Regions from separate parts of the Paraburkholderia sabiae genome, predicted to be linked through region 1. Evidence: predicted binding sites of a transcription regulator. Region 1 holds the regulator's gene; each other region holds the start of a gene.

Region 1 (4,289 bases):
ACGCTTCGTTTTCCCACGCGATCAGCACGTCGCCGATGCCGCGCTGCACGAAGCTCGTCGTCGCGCCGCGCGCGCCGGAGTCGAGCACGCCCGCATTCTTGTACAGCTTCGAGACGAATTCCTTCGCCTTCTGGTCGTTGCCGCCCGGCAGATGCGCCGCGTACGCCCACGCCGCAAGGTAGTTCCAACGCGCGCCGCCCGACGTCTTCGGGTTCGGCGTCACGATCGACACGCCCGGCTTCACGAGATCGTCCCAATCCTTGATGTGCTTCGGGTTGCCCTTGCGCACGAGGAACACGATCGTCGACGTGTACGGCGACGCGTTGTCGGGCAGACGCTTCTGCCAGTTCTTGTCGATGAGCCCCTTGTTCGAGAGCGCGTCGATGTCATAAGCGAGCGCAAGCGTCACGACGTCGGCCTGCAGGCCGTCGAGCACGGATCGCGCCTGTGCGCCCGAGCCGCCGTGCGACTGCTTGAACGTGACCGATTCGCCCGTCTTCGCCTTCCATTCCTTGCCGAACGCCTGATTGACGTCCTGATACAGCTCGCGGGTCGGATCGTAGGACACGTTCAGCAGCGTCGTATCGGCGTGCGCCTGCACGACCATCCCGAACGCCGACGCCGCGCCCAGCGCGAGCGCCGCGATCAACCGCTTCGCCTTCCCTGCTCCTGCAAACCCCGTATTCCGAATACCCATCGACCTTCTCCGTCTTGTTGGATTGACTTCCGGCTTCTGCCCGTTTCTGCCTGTTTCCGCTGACTGCCGCGATTCGCCGTTTCGCTTGCGGGAAGCGGCTCTTGCGCGGCGTGTGCGTTGTTGTTGCATCAGTGGAGGCCAGTCTATCCAACGGCTTACATCATTAAAAATAATGTTTCTTCATTTTTTAATACGCAATAGTGGTAAAGGAACGCCTGGCGTCCGCCGAAGCATCCCGGAAGCCGTTGCAGCGCCCGCTTTCGACGCTCACGCGACACCCGCAGCGATGAACTTAAAGTAAAGCTTGAAATGCGCCGAATACTGTATAAAAATACAGTCACCTGTCTATCCATACAGTGGCGCCAATGACCAAACTCACCGCACGTCAGCAGCAGGTTTTCGATCTGATCCGCCGCGCCATCGAGCGCTCGGGCTTCCCGCCCACGCGCGCCGAGATCGCGGCCGAGCTCGGTTTCAGCTCGGCGAACTCGGCGGAAGAACATCTGCGGGCGTTGGCGCGTAAAGGCGTGATCGAACTGGCGGCGGGCGCTTCGCGCGGCATCCGGCTGATCACGAATCAGGACGACCTGCCGCACCAGTTCACGCTGCCGCACGCCAGCATCATGCAGCTGTCGCTGCCGCTCGTGGGCCGCGTGGCCGCGGGTAGTCCGATCCTTGCGCAAGAACACATCTCGCAGACCTATACGTGCGACCCGTCGCTCTTCTCGAGCAAGCCCGACTACCTGCTGAAGGTCCGCGGCCTGTCGATGCGCGACGCGGGCATCTTCGACGGCGACCTGCTCGCCGTGCAGAAAAAGAGCGAAGCGAAAGACGGCCAGATCATCGTTGCGCGTCTGGGTGACGACGTGACCGTGAAGCGCCTGAAGCGCCGGCCGAACGGCATCGAGCTGATCGCCGAGAACCCCGATTACGAAAATATTTTTGTTCAGGCCGGCAGCGCGGAATTCGCGCTGGAAGGCATCGCGGTCGGGCTGATCCGGCCGTCGGAATTCTAATTAGCTGAACACTGTCTGGAGAGACTCATGGAACGCTTTGCCCGCTTGCTGCCTTTTCGCCAGTTCGGTCGTCTGCGCCATCTGCGCAATCTCGTTCCCTGCGGTTCGCTGACGGCGCTTGCGTCGAACGTCGCTGATCGCACGGCATCGCTGTTCGATGACGAAGCGCAACCGCTGCCGTCCGCGCAGCCGGCGTTCGCACGCGTGTCGCTGAACTCGGCGCTCAACGCAGAACCTGCGCGCCGCGCACCCGTGCGTGTCTATCACGGCCCGTCGCGACTCATCATGGTCGGCACCGTCGACGCCGTGTGCAACATGATCGATCGCGCGATCGCAGAGCAAGGCGATCAGCTGGCCAAGCAGGCAGCGTAAGCGGCCATCGGTTTCATCGTTGCCGCGTAACGCTTGCTTGCAATCTTCGCGGGATCGTTTCAACGCCGATCGGGTCCACATCAGATCGAAACTGAAAACGGAGTGTCCCGCACAATGGCAGGTCTGGTTCGCATGAAAGGCGGGGTTGCCCGGCCGCTTCTGATCGCGTTGATTGCGATCGTCGTCATCGCCGCGCTGGGTTATGCGTATGCGTCGCCGTATATCGCGCTCGACCGGCTCAAACGCGCCGCCGACTCGCGCGACGTCGAGACGGTCAACGAGTACGTCGACTATCCGGCGTTGCGCGACAGTCTCAAGCTGCAGGTCACGGGGCTGCTCACACGCCGTCTCGATGTCCAGCACAACGGCAATCCGCTTGCCGCGATCGGCGCGATGATCGGAGTGGCGTTGATTGGACCGCTCGTCGATGCGTATGCAACGCCTGACGGCGTCGCTGCGTTGCTTAATGGCATGCCGCCGCGCGGCGAACCCGGCGAGCGCCCGCCTCCGCCGCCCGCTGCACAGACCGATAACTCGACGGGCAAGCCCGCTGAGAATCCATCGCCAACGCCTGCGCCCGGATCAGGCGCAGCGAACGGCAATGGCAGCAATGGCAAAACGCCGCCGCAGCCGCCGCAAACGACGGCAGGCTACCGCGGCATCAACGAGTTCGTCGTGAGCTATCAGCACGGTGTCGGCGACACGCGCTATTCGGCGATCTTCCGTCGCCAGAATCTGTTTACGTGGAAACTGTCAGCCGTCGATCTGAACGGCTGACGCACGCATCAACGTATCAAGGCGGCCGTTTCAGGCGGCCGCCTGCTCCTCTTCAGCCGCCGACGAACAGGCGACCAGAATGCTGCACGACACGCGGTCGAGCAGTGGTGTGTTGCCCGCGCCCATCCACCAGCGCGACAACCCGGTGCGGCATCGATGCCCGACGACGACGAGATCGACATGCAGTTCGCTGGCCAATGACGCGATCTCGTCGATCGGATGACCAAACGCAAAGTGTCCCGTCGCCTTGACGCCGCGCTCGGTGAGCCAGTCGACACCTTCCTGCAGAATCTCGCGTGCGGTCTTCTCGAAGCTGCCGCACGCCACGTCCGTCAACAGGCCCGCGCTTTGCGCAATGCTCGATCGCATGTCGACCACCGACAGCAAATGCGTTTCCGCACCCAGGTCCATTGCCAGATTCGCGCCGACGCGCAGTGCCTTGCGGCCTTCGCGTGAGCCGTCGTAGCACAGCAGAATCTTGTTGTAGCTGGCCATTTCGCTTCCCCCTCCCCGCGACCATCGCGGTCTCACTTGCATCATGGTGCGCCGCAATTCCACATGCAAGGGATGGAAAACGCTAAGTGCGACAGACCGCGCAGTCAGGCATGACGCGCTGCAAGATCGTGCACGCGATCCGCCACGAATGCGCATTCAGGCGCCAAACGAGATGGACCCGATGCCCTAAAATAGGCAGCCGCCGCATGGATTGCTACATGCATCACATGGACGCGCACACATTCAGGGAGCCTTCGTCTCGTATGTCCGAAGCTGCAATCGAATTCCATCAGGTCGAAAAGCGTTACGGCGAGAAGATTGTCGTCGATGGCCTGTCGTTTCATGTGCGCGCCGGCGAATGCTTTGGACTGCTCGGTCCGAACGGCGCGGGCAAGACGACCACGCTGCGCATGCTCCTCGGCATCGCCGCGCCCGATGCGGGCCGCATCCGTCTGTGCGGCGAACCGATTCCGGGCCGCTCGCGTTTCGCTCGGGCGCGCGTCGGTGTGGTGCCGCAGTTCGACAATCTCGATCCCGACTTCACCGTTCGAGAAAACCTGCTCGTGTTCGGCCGCTACTTCGGACTCTCGGCCGCGCAGTGTCGCGCGATGGTGCCGACGTTGCTCGAATTCGCGCGGCTCGAAAGCAAGGCCGATGCGCGCGTCGGTGAACTGTCGGGCGGCATGAAGCGGCGTCTGACGCTGGCGCGCGCGCTTATCAACGACCCCGACGTGCTGATCATGGACGAACCGACCACGGGACTCGATCCGCAGGCGCGTCATCTGATCTGGGAACGGCTGCGTTCGCTGCTCGCGCGCGGCAAGACGATTCTGCTGACCACGCACTTCATGGAGGAAGCGGAGCGTCTGTGCCACCGGCTGTGCGTGATCGAAGAAGGACGCAAGATCGCGGAAGGCGCGCCGAATGAACTG
Region 2 (4,289 bases), on a different replicon from region 1:
GACTTGACTTTTATTAGTTATGCGTACCGTAGATCGTACGCAGGGCACACGCTCTGCGATCTACCCGACGAGGAGGCGCATGAACTACATAGGCCCGTTCAAGGACGTCGTATACCCGAACGTAGACCGGGAACCACGCATCGCGCGCTATCGCATCGCTTTGATCCCGCAAGCGGCCGGCGCACGTGCCATCGTACATTTGCTCCGGAGTGCTGCAGTCGATTCGCAGGTGCACATTCCTGATGCAGCCTTTGACACGGTGCTGAACAGGATCGTCGGGATGCAATTACCAGGAGTCAGACTCGACCGCATTCAATTCGTGGTTCAGACGGACGAGGAATTGGTCGCATATCCGATCCGGTTTAACGCCCTCGATCTCGCGCCAAGAAACGGGTTCCGATCGCGCGGCTCGAAGGACCTTGCTGTACATATCCGTTCACACGACATCGTCGGCGGCTCGGTATCTTTCTACGTTGATCGCGATGAAGGAAAGCCTGTCTCCGCAAGACTGGAGAAGGTGCTTCGACAGATATGATCATCCGCGCTCGGTATGCAGTCGGCGTGTGGCCATCGCTATGGCCCAGCGAGCCACAGATGTCACACCGAATCCTGATCGACCTTTCGTTGAAAAGGGTCGTCGCGGGTCAGGATCGCGTGCAGAAGCAATGGCGAACGATGAACGCCGCCGACTTCGATTACATGCAGCAGATCATCGGCGAGAGTTTTCAGGATGTATTCGACGATCCGCATGAATACGGGCTCGACCTCGTCGATGAGCCACCACCCTGGGCTCGTGAAGGGATACCCGGACGCGCAGATCGCATCAAGGGAAATGCTTAAAGCCATCAGCACCCCACGTCTGAGCAGTTTCATTTGCTATGGGGAGGTTCGCCCGCGAATGCGTATGCGCAGTCTTCCGCCTCACGCAGCATGGGCGCTGGGCTCAATACTTGGCGTCTTCGCGAGATTCGGCTCCGCGACGCACTGCATTTGACAGCGGGATGACGAATCCTCCCTCCCGTCGCGACTTCCGGTCACGGAAGCCGCCCTGCTGGCCGACAAATTGCTCGTCAATAGCCTATCGTTTGAGCAAGTGCGCAGCGCGGAGGCGGGACATGTTTCTTTTCTATCTTATTGATCCCGTCAGCCGCTCGATCGAAAAAGTGCGCGACGGCTTCGACCGGGCTGCCGAACTGACGAACAGCGACGCGCCCGAGATCGACACTTTGTGGGAAGACGCATCGGATCCGGACTCATCGGTCGACGTCGCGTACAACCCCGATGCCGGGGGCCAGCCCGTCTTCCGTCTGCGGCTTTTGCATGGCGGTAACACGACGGAGCGGGTTGTCGCTGGCCGCAGCGTCCTCATGGCGTGCGGCGCAGTGCCGGACGACATCGCGCAGCAGGTAGCGACAACAGAGGCAGTGCAGGCGGCAATCCATTTTGCGGGCGGGCGGACCAACATCGCCGAATGGCTGAAGGCCGGTGCGCCGGACGCTCGCGCACCGGCTCGGCGCAGCGCCTCATTCGACCACCCCCGTAAATATCGCCACAGCACGACTGGGCGGCGATAGCCTGTCCGTCCGGCTCAGGCCTGCTTACGAAGCTCTAACGGCCAGGCGTCCCCATCGCCAAGCATGCCGACGGCACGCCGTTTCAACAGGCGATGTAAGCGTCGCCTTACCAGGCTATACTACTGTTTATATATACAGTGTTTTGTGGGGAGAGCCATGAGTGCCGTCATGCTACCCGAAGCGATCCATCCCGATTTATGGAGGGCCAACCAGCTCGCCCGCGCGGCGTCGCGGGTCGTCCCTTGCGGCGACGAAGCCCTTGCGGCCGAATTGCCGGGCGGCGGCTGGCCGCGGGGCGTGCTGACCGATCTTCTCGTCCAGCAGACCGGCTGTGGCGAACTGCGGCTGCTACGACCCGCCTTCGAGCGCCTTGAATCCAAACCGGTCGTGCTTTTGCAGCCGCCCCACAACGTCCAGCCGACCGCGTTTGCGTGGTGGGGGCTCGATCCGTCCAATCTCCTGACGGTGAAAGCACTGAAGACCGCCGACGCGCTATGGGCCGCCGAGCAGATTCTGCGCGCGGGCACCTGCGGCGCGCTCGTGTTCTGGCAGCAGCACGTGAGGCCCGAGGCGGTGCGCCGGCTGCACTTGGCCGCACAGACGTCAGAGTCGCTCTTTTTCATGGTGCGGCCGCTGGCGACGACGCGAGACGCGTCGCCCGCCCCGTTACGGCTCGCGATCCGCGCCGCGAAAGGCGGCGTCGATGTCCAGTTTCTAAAACGTCGCGGCCCCGCCCGCGATGAACCGCTATTCGTGTCCCTGACGCCCTCCCCGATCCTGAACGTAAAACGCAATGCAACTGTGGATAGGCGTCCATCTCCCGCTGTTGTGCCTCGAAGTGTTCCGGCCGAAGTGGTCGCTTGAACCCGATGACAACACGGGTCTTGCCGTGCTCGAAAAGGAGCGCGTCATTGCTGCTGACCCGCCCGCGCGCGCGGCCGGGGTCTGCATCGGCATGCGGCGCGGTGGTGTCCTGACGCTCGCGCCAGCCACCGTCATGCAGGAGCGCGACGGCACGGCCGAGGTCAACGCGGTGCGCGAGATCGCGACAGGTTTGCTGAACCTCTCGCCGCAGGTCGTCATCGCCGAGGAAAGCACGGTGCTCGTCGACGTGTCGGCAAGTCTGCGGCTCTTCGGCGGTATCCGCGCGTTGCGTCGCATGGCGCGGCGGGTCGCTCACGCCATAGGTCTGACGGCCACGATCAGCGTCGCACCAACGGGACAGGCCGCATGGCTGCTCGCGCGGCACCGCGGCGGCGTGGCGCTCTCGCACGCTTCGCTCTCGCGCGCGCTCGCGGGACTGCCGGTCAGCCTGCCCACACCGGCCAGACGTCACCTCGACTGGCTGACGGGCATCGGCTGCGAAACGATCGGACAGCTGATGCGCCTGCCCCGCGCGGGACTGAAGAAACGCTGCGGCACGGCACTGCTCGATGTGCTGGACCGCGCCAATGGAGCGGCACCCCACGTGTATGAATGGTACGAGACGCCGCCGACCTTTCAGGCGCGCGTCGAACTTCCCGATCGCATCGAACACGCCGAAGCGTGTCTCTTTGCGGCCCGCCGGCTCGTCGTCCAGCTAACGGGCTGGCTATCGCAGAAGCAGCTTGCCGTCACGCGCATCGCGCTGCTGCTCGAGCATGAGCGTGGCCGCGACGCGATCGACCCAACGACGATTGCGGTGTCGCTCGCGGAGCCGACGTGGCGCGAAGACCACCTGATGCGCCTGCTGAAAGAACGGCTGGGCCGTGTCGAACTCGCTGCGGCGGTCATCGCGCTGCAGCTCGTCGTGCAGGAAGTGAAGGAAGCGGAACCGGCGTCGGACTCTTTGTTCCCTGAACCGGGCGGCACGGCGGCGGATCACGCGCGGCTGCTTGAACTGCTGGTCGCGCGACTCGGCGCGGAAAACGTGCTGAAGCCCGCGCCCGTCGCCGACCACCGTCCGGAAGTCGCCGCGCGCTGGGTGCCCGTCACGGACAAGACGAAGTACGTTGCGCCGGCGCCGGAGACGCCCCGTCCCGCCTGGCTGCTGGAGTCGCCCATCAAGCTGCTGATGCGCGGCGAGCGACCGTTTTACGGCTCGCCGCTGCGCACGGCGTCATCCGGTGAGCGCGTCGAAGCTGGCTGGTTCCAGGGTGAGCCGGTAACGCGCGATTACTTCGTTGCCGAGGCCGACGACCACATCTGCTACTGGATCTACCGCGAGCGGATCGGCGCCGTCGACGAAGAAGAGCCACGCTGGTACCTGCATGGGCTGTTCGGATAAGTCATGGTGCCTGCATCGTTCGGCCTGCCCGGCTATGCCGAGTTGCAGTGTGCGTCCAACTTCACGTTCCTGCACGGCGCTTCGCATGCCGAGGAACTGGCCGCGCGCGCGGCGCAGCTTGGGTACGAGGCCATTGCAATCACCGACGAGTGCTCGCTTGCGGGCATCAAACTGCTGGTCGGCGCGCATTTTCGCGTCACGAACGCCGATGGCTCGCCTGCCCTCGCCTTCACGGCGATCGCCCAGAATCGCGACGGCTACGGCAACCTCTCAGAACTCATCACGCTTGCGCGCACGCGCACGGCCAAGGGCACGTATGTCGTCTATCCGCACGACCTCGATCATCCTGATCCGCCTTACACGCATCTACGCGCGCTACCTGATTGCCTGATCATCCTGACGCCCGAATTTCCCGCGAAGGATGCGCGACTGGACGCACAGGCGCAATG
Region 3 (4,289 bases), 3.1 Mb from region 1:
AGCCTCGAGAAAACCGCTCTCGTGCTCGGCGCGGTGTGGTTCGTGCTGGGTATCGCGTATCTGTGCTGGATCACGCGGCTGTTCCGCCAGGCGCCGCCTGAAGTGGCGATCTGATCCAACTTCCAGACGGGCGCTTCGCAGTGGCGAAGCGCGTCCGACGCATCTGTTTTATTGCGCTCGCGCGGGGAATTCCGCTTCGAGCGCTTCGATCAAGGTCGACAGCACGTCGACCCAGTTTCCGCGCTGCGACTGGTTGAAGATACGCATGCCCGGATACCACGGGCTATCCTTGCGCTCGCGAAGCCAGCGCCAGCAGCCGGCGTAGCGGTTCAGCAGCCACACGCGCTTGCCCATCGCGGCAGCGAGATGCGCGACCGATGTATCGACGGCAACCACCAGATCGAGCGCATCGACGAGTGCCGCCGTATCGGCGAAATCCGCGATCTCGCTCATCCAGTCGGTCATGTTCGTACGATGCGCGGCCGTCAGTGTTTTCGATTCATCGTCCGCTTTCTGCAAGCTGATCCACTGCGCACGCGGCCACGCGAGCAGACGCTCGATCTGCGCGGGCGCGATGCTGCGCATCCGATCCATATGCGCGTTGATCTTGCCGCCCGCCCAGACGATGCCGATGCGCGGCACGCCCTCCGGCGCAACCTGCGCCAGCCGTGCTCGCCAGTACGAGGCGCGTTGCGGATCGACGCGCAGATACCGATGCAGCGCCCTGTCGAGATTCTGCAAGCCGATGCCGAGCGCCATCGGCAGCGAGAGCATCGGCGAATGGCAGTCCCATTGGCTCCAGTCAGCCGGCAAGTCGTCGAACAGTTGCAAGCGCGGATAGCGCTCGCCAAACGAATCCTCGAACAGCCGCCGCAGCGACTTCGGACAGTTGAAGCCGACGGTCCCGAAGTGATCGAGCGCAAGCGGAAAGAAGCGGCTGAACTGCAACGCGTCGCCGAGTCCCTGCTCGTACACGATGAAGAGCCGCGCGTCCTGCTTCGTCGCCGGCTCGCCCAGCCATTGCGGCACGGGCAATTCGGCGGGCCGCACGCCGCGTTCGCCGCGATTGTTGCCCAGCGCGGCCCACCGATACTCGAAATGCGGCCACGCTTCTTCGTACCGTCCCACCGCGAGCATCATGTGGCCGATGTTGCTGCGCGCTTCGAGGTTCGCGGGATCGAGATCGTACGCGCGCCGATGATGCACGATCGCCGCCTCGACGTCGCCGAGCGCATTCAGCACGAGGCCGAGATTATTGTGCGCGCCGGAATGGACCGGGTTTGCCGCGAGCACGTCGCGATAGACCTGCTCGGCCGCTTCCATATCGTCGTTCAGTTGCAGCGCCACGCCGAGATTGAAGGCGAGAATCGACGTATCGATCGACATGAACGGCTCGCTGCGCGCAAGTTCGATTCCTTGCCGCGCGCTGCGTGCCCCTTCGACAAACTCGCCCGCGCGGATCTGCACGACGCTCAGGCTGTTGTAGAAAATCGGATCGGGCCGCACGCGCAGCGCGCGTTTGATCCAGTGCGCCGCGCCGCCCGGCTCTTTTGCTTCGAGCGCAACGAGGCCGCGCAGATGCAGCGCGCCCGCGTGTTCGGGCCGCGCTTGAAGGAGCGCATCGAGTTGCGTGCGCGCGCTGTCGTGCCGGTTCGAGAAAAAAGCCTGCAACGCTGCCGTGAACTGCCCGTCGATGTCTGCTTGATCTGTCATTCGATGATGTCCGTCGCCGTCGCGAAGCTGTTGCGCTGAACCGTCGGACGCTACACGACGGGCGGTCGGCCATGATCCCATCGCGTCGCCTGGCGGCTGTTAAGTTGTGTCAAGTAAGTTGTGTCAAGTCCGACCGTCGCGTCCGACCCGCTTGAAAAATAGGACAAATCCGGAACACCCGCAGCGCGGACCACGATACGCACGTTGTCAGCATCGGTGGACGGCGTAGAATACTGTACATATATACAGTGTCGCTACCTGTCATGGAACTGCTCAAAAAGCTCGAAATTCTCGCCGACGCAGCCAAGTACGACGCTTCGTGCGCGAGCGGCGGCGCGCCGCAGCGCAGTTCGCGCGGCACAGACGGGCTCGGCGCGAGCACGGGTTCGGGTATCTGCCACAGTTTCACGCCCGATGGCCGCTGCGTGTCGCTGCTGAAAATCCTGCTGACCAACTTCTGCCTGTACGACTGCCAGTATTGCGTGAACCGGCGCACGAGCAACGTACCGCGCGCACGTTTCACGCCCGAGGAGGTCGTCAGCCTCACGCTCGATTTTTACCGGCGCAATTACATCGACGGCCTGTTTCTTAGTTCGGGCGTGATCCAGTCGTCGAACTACACGATGGAGCAACTGGTGCGCGTCGCGCAGTCGCTGCGCGACGAACATCAGTTCCGCGGCTACATCCATCTGAAGACGATTCCCGACGCCGATCCCGTGCTGATCGCACAAGCGGGACGTTACGCGGACCGGTTGAGCGTCAATATCGAACTGCCGACGGAAATCGGCCTCGAACGGCTCGCACCCGAAAAGAGCGCGCGCACGATCCGCCTTGCGATGGGGTCGATCCGCCTCGCGCACGACGAGGCCGAGAGCGACGCGAAAGCGCCGCGCTTCTCGCCCGCCGGGCAAAGCACGCAGATGATCGTCGGCGCGGACGAGGCAACCGACAGCACGATCCTGCAAACGGCCGAAACGCTGTACGGCTCGTACCGGCTCAAGCGCGTCTACTACTCCGCGTTCAGCCCGATTCCCGACAGCCCGACCGCGCTGCCCGCCAAGGCGCCACCGCTGCTGCGCGAGCATCGGCTGTATCAGGCGGATTTTCTGCTGCGCGGCTATGGATTTCGCGTCGACGAACTGTTTGCGCAACCGGGCAATCTCGCGCTCGATATCGATCCGAAGCTCGCGTGGGCGCTCAATCATCGCGACAGTTTTCCCGTCGATCTGAATCGTGCTCACGCGCGCATGATCGCGCGCGTGCCGGGCATCGGCATGCGCAACGCGAAGCGGCTGGTGGAGTTGCGGCGCTCGCGGCGCATCCGCTATCAGGATCTTGTGCAGTTACGCTGTTCGATGGACAAGACGAAGCCTTTCGTCGTGACGGCCGACTATCGTCCGGCGCAAGGCGACGTGTCGACGGAACGCTTGCGCCACGCGTTGACGCCGCCGCCGACGCAGTTGTCGCTGCTTTGACGTCGGGCGTTCGCGTATGCACATCGTCGTCGCGATCGAAGACACGTTTGCCTCGTGGCGCGAAACAGCGCTCAAGGCATTGGCACAACATGTCGCGCCCGAGGTGATCGACTGGCGCATTGCGGGCGGCGAAAACAATCATGTTGACAGTCATACGCTGTTCGACGGTGATGCCGTTGCGTCGTTTGCATCGACTGCGCCCGCCGAAGTGCGCATTTCTCGCGATCTCGCAGAACTGCTGAAAGATGCCGCGCTCTATCGCGATACGACCCGCTGGGCGTTTCTGTATCGCGTGCTCTGGCGTTGGCATGGCGGCGACCGCGCCGTCGCATCGCCCGCCGATGCGGACGGCGCGCGGCTCTACAAGATGGCCAAGGCCGTGCGGCGCGCGAAACACGACATGATCGCGTACGTGCGCTTCCGGCTGCGCGATGCGAGCGACGCCGAGCCCGCGCCTGATCTGCCCGAATACGTCGCGTGGTACGAGCCGGAGCACGATGTGCTCGCGTGGTCGGCCGAACATTTCGCGCGGCGCATGGGACGCTCGACGTGGCTCATCTCGACGCCGGACGGCGCGGCATGGTGGGACGGCAACGCACTGCGACTCGAACGCCGCTCGACGCGATCGACACGATCCGGCGATCACGTCAGCCCCACCGCCGACGAAGCCGAAGCGCTCTGGCTCGCCTACTATCGCAGCACGTTCAACCCGGCGCGCCTGAACGAAACCGCGCTCGAACAACACATGCCCGTACGCTTCTGGAAAGGCTTGCCTGAAGGCCGGCTGATTCCGTCGATGATCAGCGAAGCAAAAAGCGGCGCGCAGCGTGTCGCGCAGGCAAGCGGCGTCGGCGTGCTTGGCGGCAAGAGCGTGCCCGTCGATGCACAGAGCGCGCAACCCGCGCGCCAGCAACCTTCGACGCTCGATGCGTGCCGGCGCTGCGAACTATGGCGGCACGCGACGCAGGCCGTCGACGGCATCGGTCCCGCCGATGCGCGCATCATGCTGATCGGCGAACAACCCGGCGATCAGGAGGATCTCGCGGGCAAGCCGTTCGTCGGACCCGCGGGCCGGCTGCTCGATATCGCGATCGAGCGCGC

Evidence for each region. Region 1 encodes LexA, which represses DNA repair genes until DNA is damaged. Its sites were predicted from a motif close to ACTGTATNNNNATACAGT; they were not measured.
Region 2: a site for LexA is predicted at 1,696-1,713, ahead of imuA (translesion DNA synthesis-associated protein ImuA). Genes of this name have one in related genera too.
Region 3: a site for LexA is predicted at 1,946-1,963, ahead of QEN71_RS06955 (putative DNA modification/repair radical SAM protein). Genes of this name have one in related genera too.

Annotation. Positions count from the first base shown of each region.
Region 1 covers NZ_CP125295.1:5,017,590-5,021,878, forward strand. The annotation lists gene QEN71_RS22590 (sulfate ABC transporter substrate-binding protein) at 1-697, opposite strand, end outside; gene lexA (transcriptional repressor LexA) at 1,063-1,713, shown strand; gene QEN71_RS22600 (hypothetical protein) at 1,741-2,085, shown strand; gene QEN71_RS22605 (DUF2939 domain-containing protein) at 2,200-2,862, shown strand; gene QEN71_RS22610 (universal stress protein) at 2,893-3,357, opposite strand; gene nodI (nodulation factor ABC transporter ATP-binding protein NodI) at 3,621-4,289, shown strand, end outside.
Region 2 covers NZ_CP125298.1:193,219-197,507, forward strand. The annotation lists gene QEN71_RS43570 (hypothetical protein) at 80-535, shown strand; gene QEN71_RS43575 (hypothetical protein) at 598-873, opposite strand; gene QEN71_RS43580 (hypothetical protein) at 1,116-1,574, shown strand; gene imuA (translesion DNA synthesis-associated protein ImuA) at 1,731-2,438, shown strand; gene QEN71_RS43590 (Y-family DNA polymerase) at 2,368-3,840, shown strand; gene QEN71_RS43595 (error-prone DNA polymerase) at 3,844-4,289, shown strand, end outside.
Region 3 covers NZ_CP125295.1:1,544,159-1,548,447, reverse strand. The annotation lists gene QEN71_RS06965 (APC family permease) at 1-114, shown strand, start outside; gene QEN71_RS06960 (tetratricopeptide repeat protein) at 169-1,713, opposite strand; gene QEN71_RS06955 (putative DNA modification/repair radical SAM protein) at 1,977-3,188, shown strand; gene QEN71_RS06950 (UdgX family uracil-DNA binding protein) at 3,205-4,289, shown strand, end outside.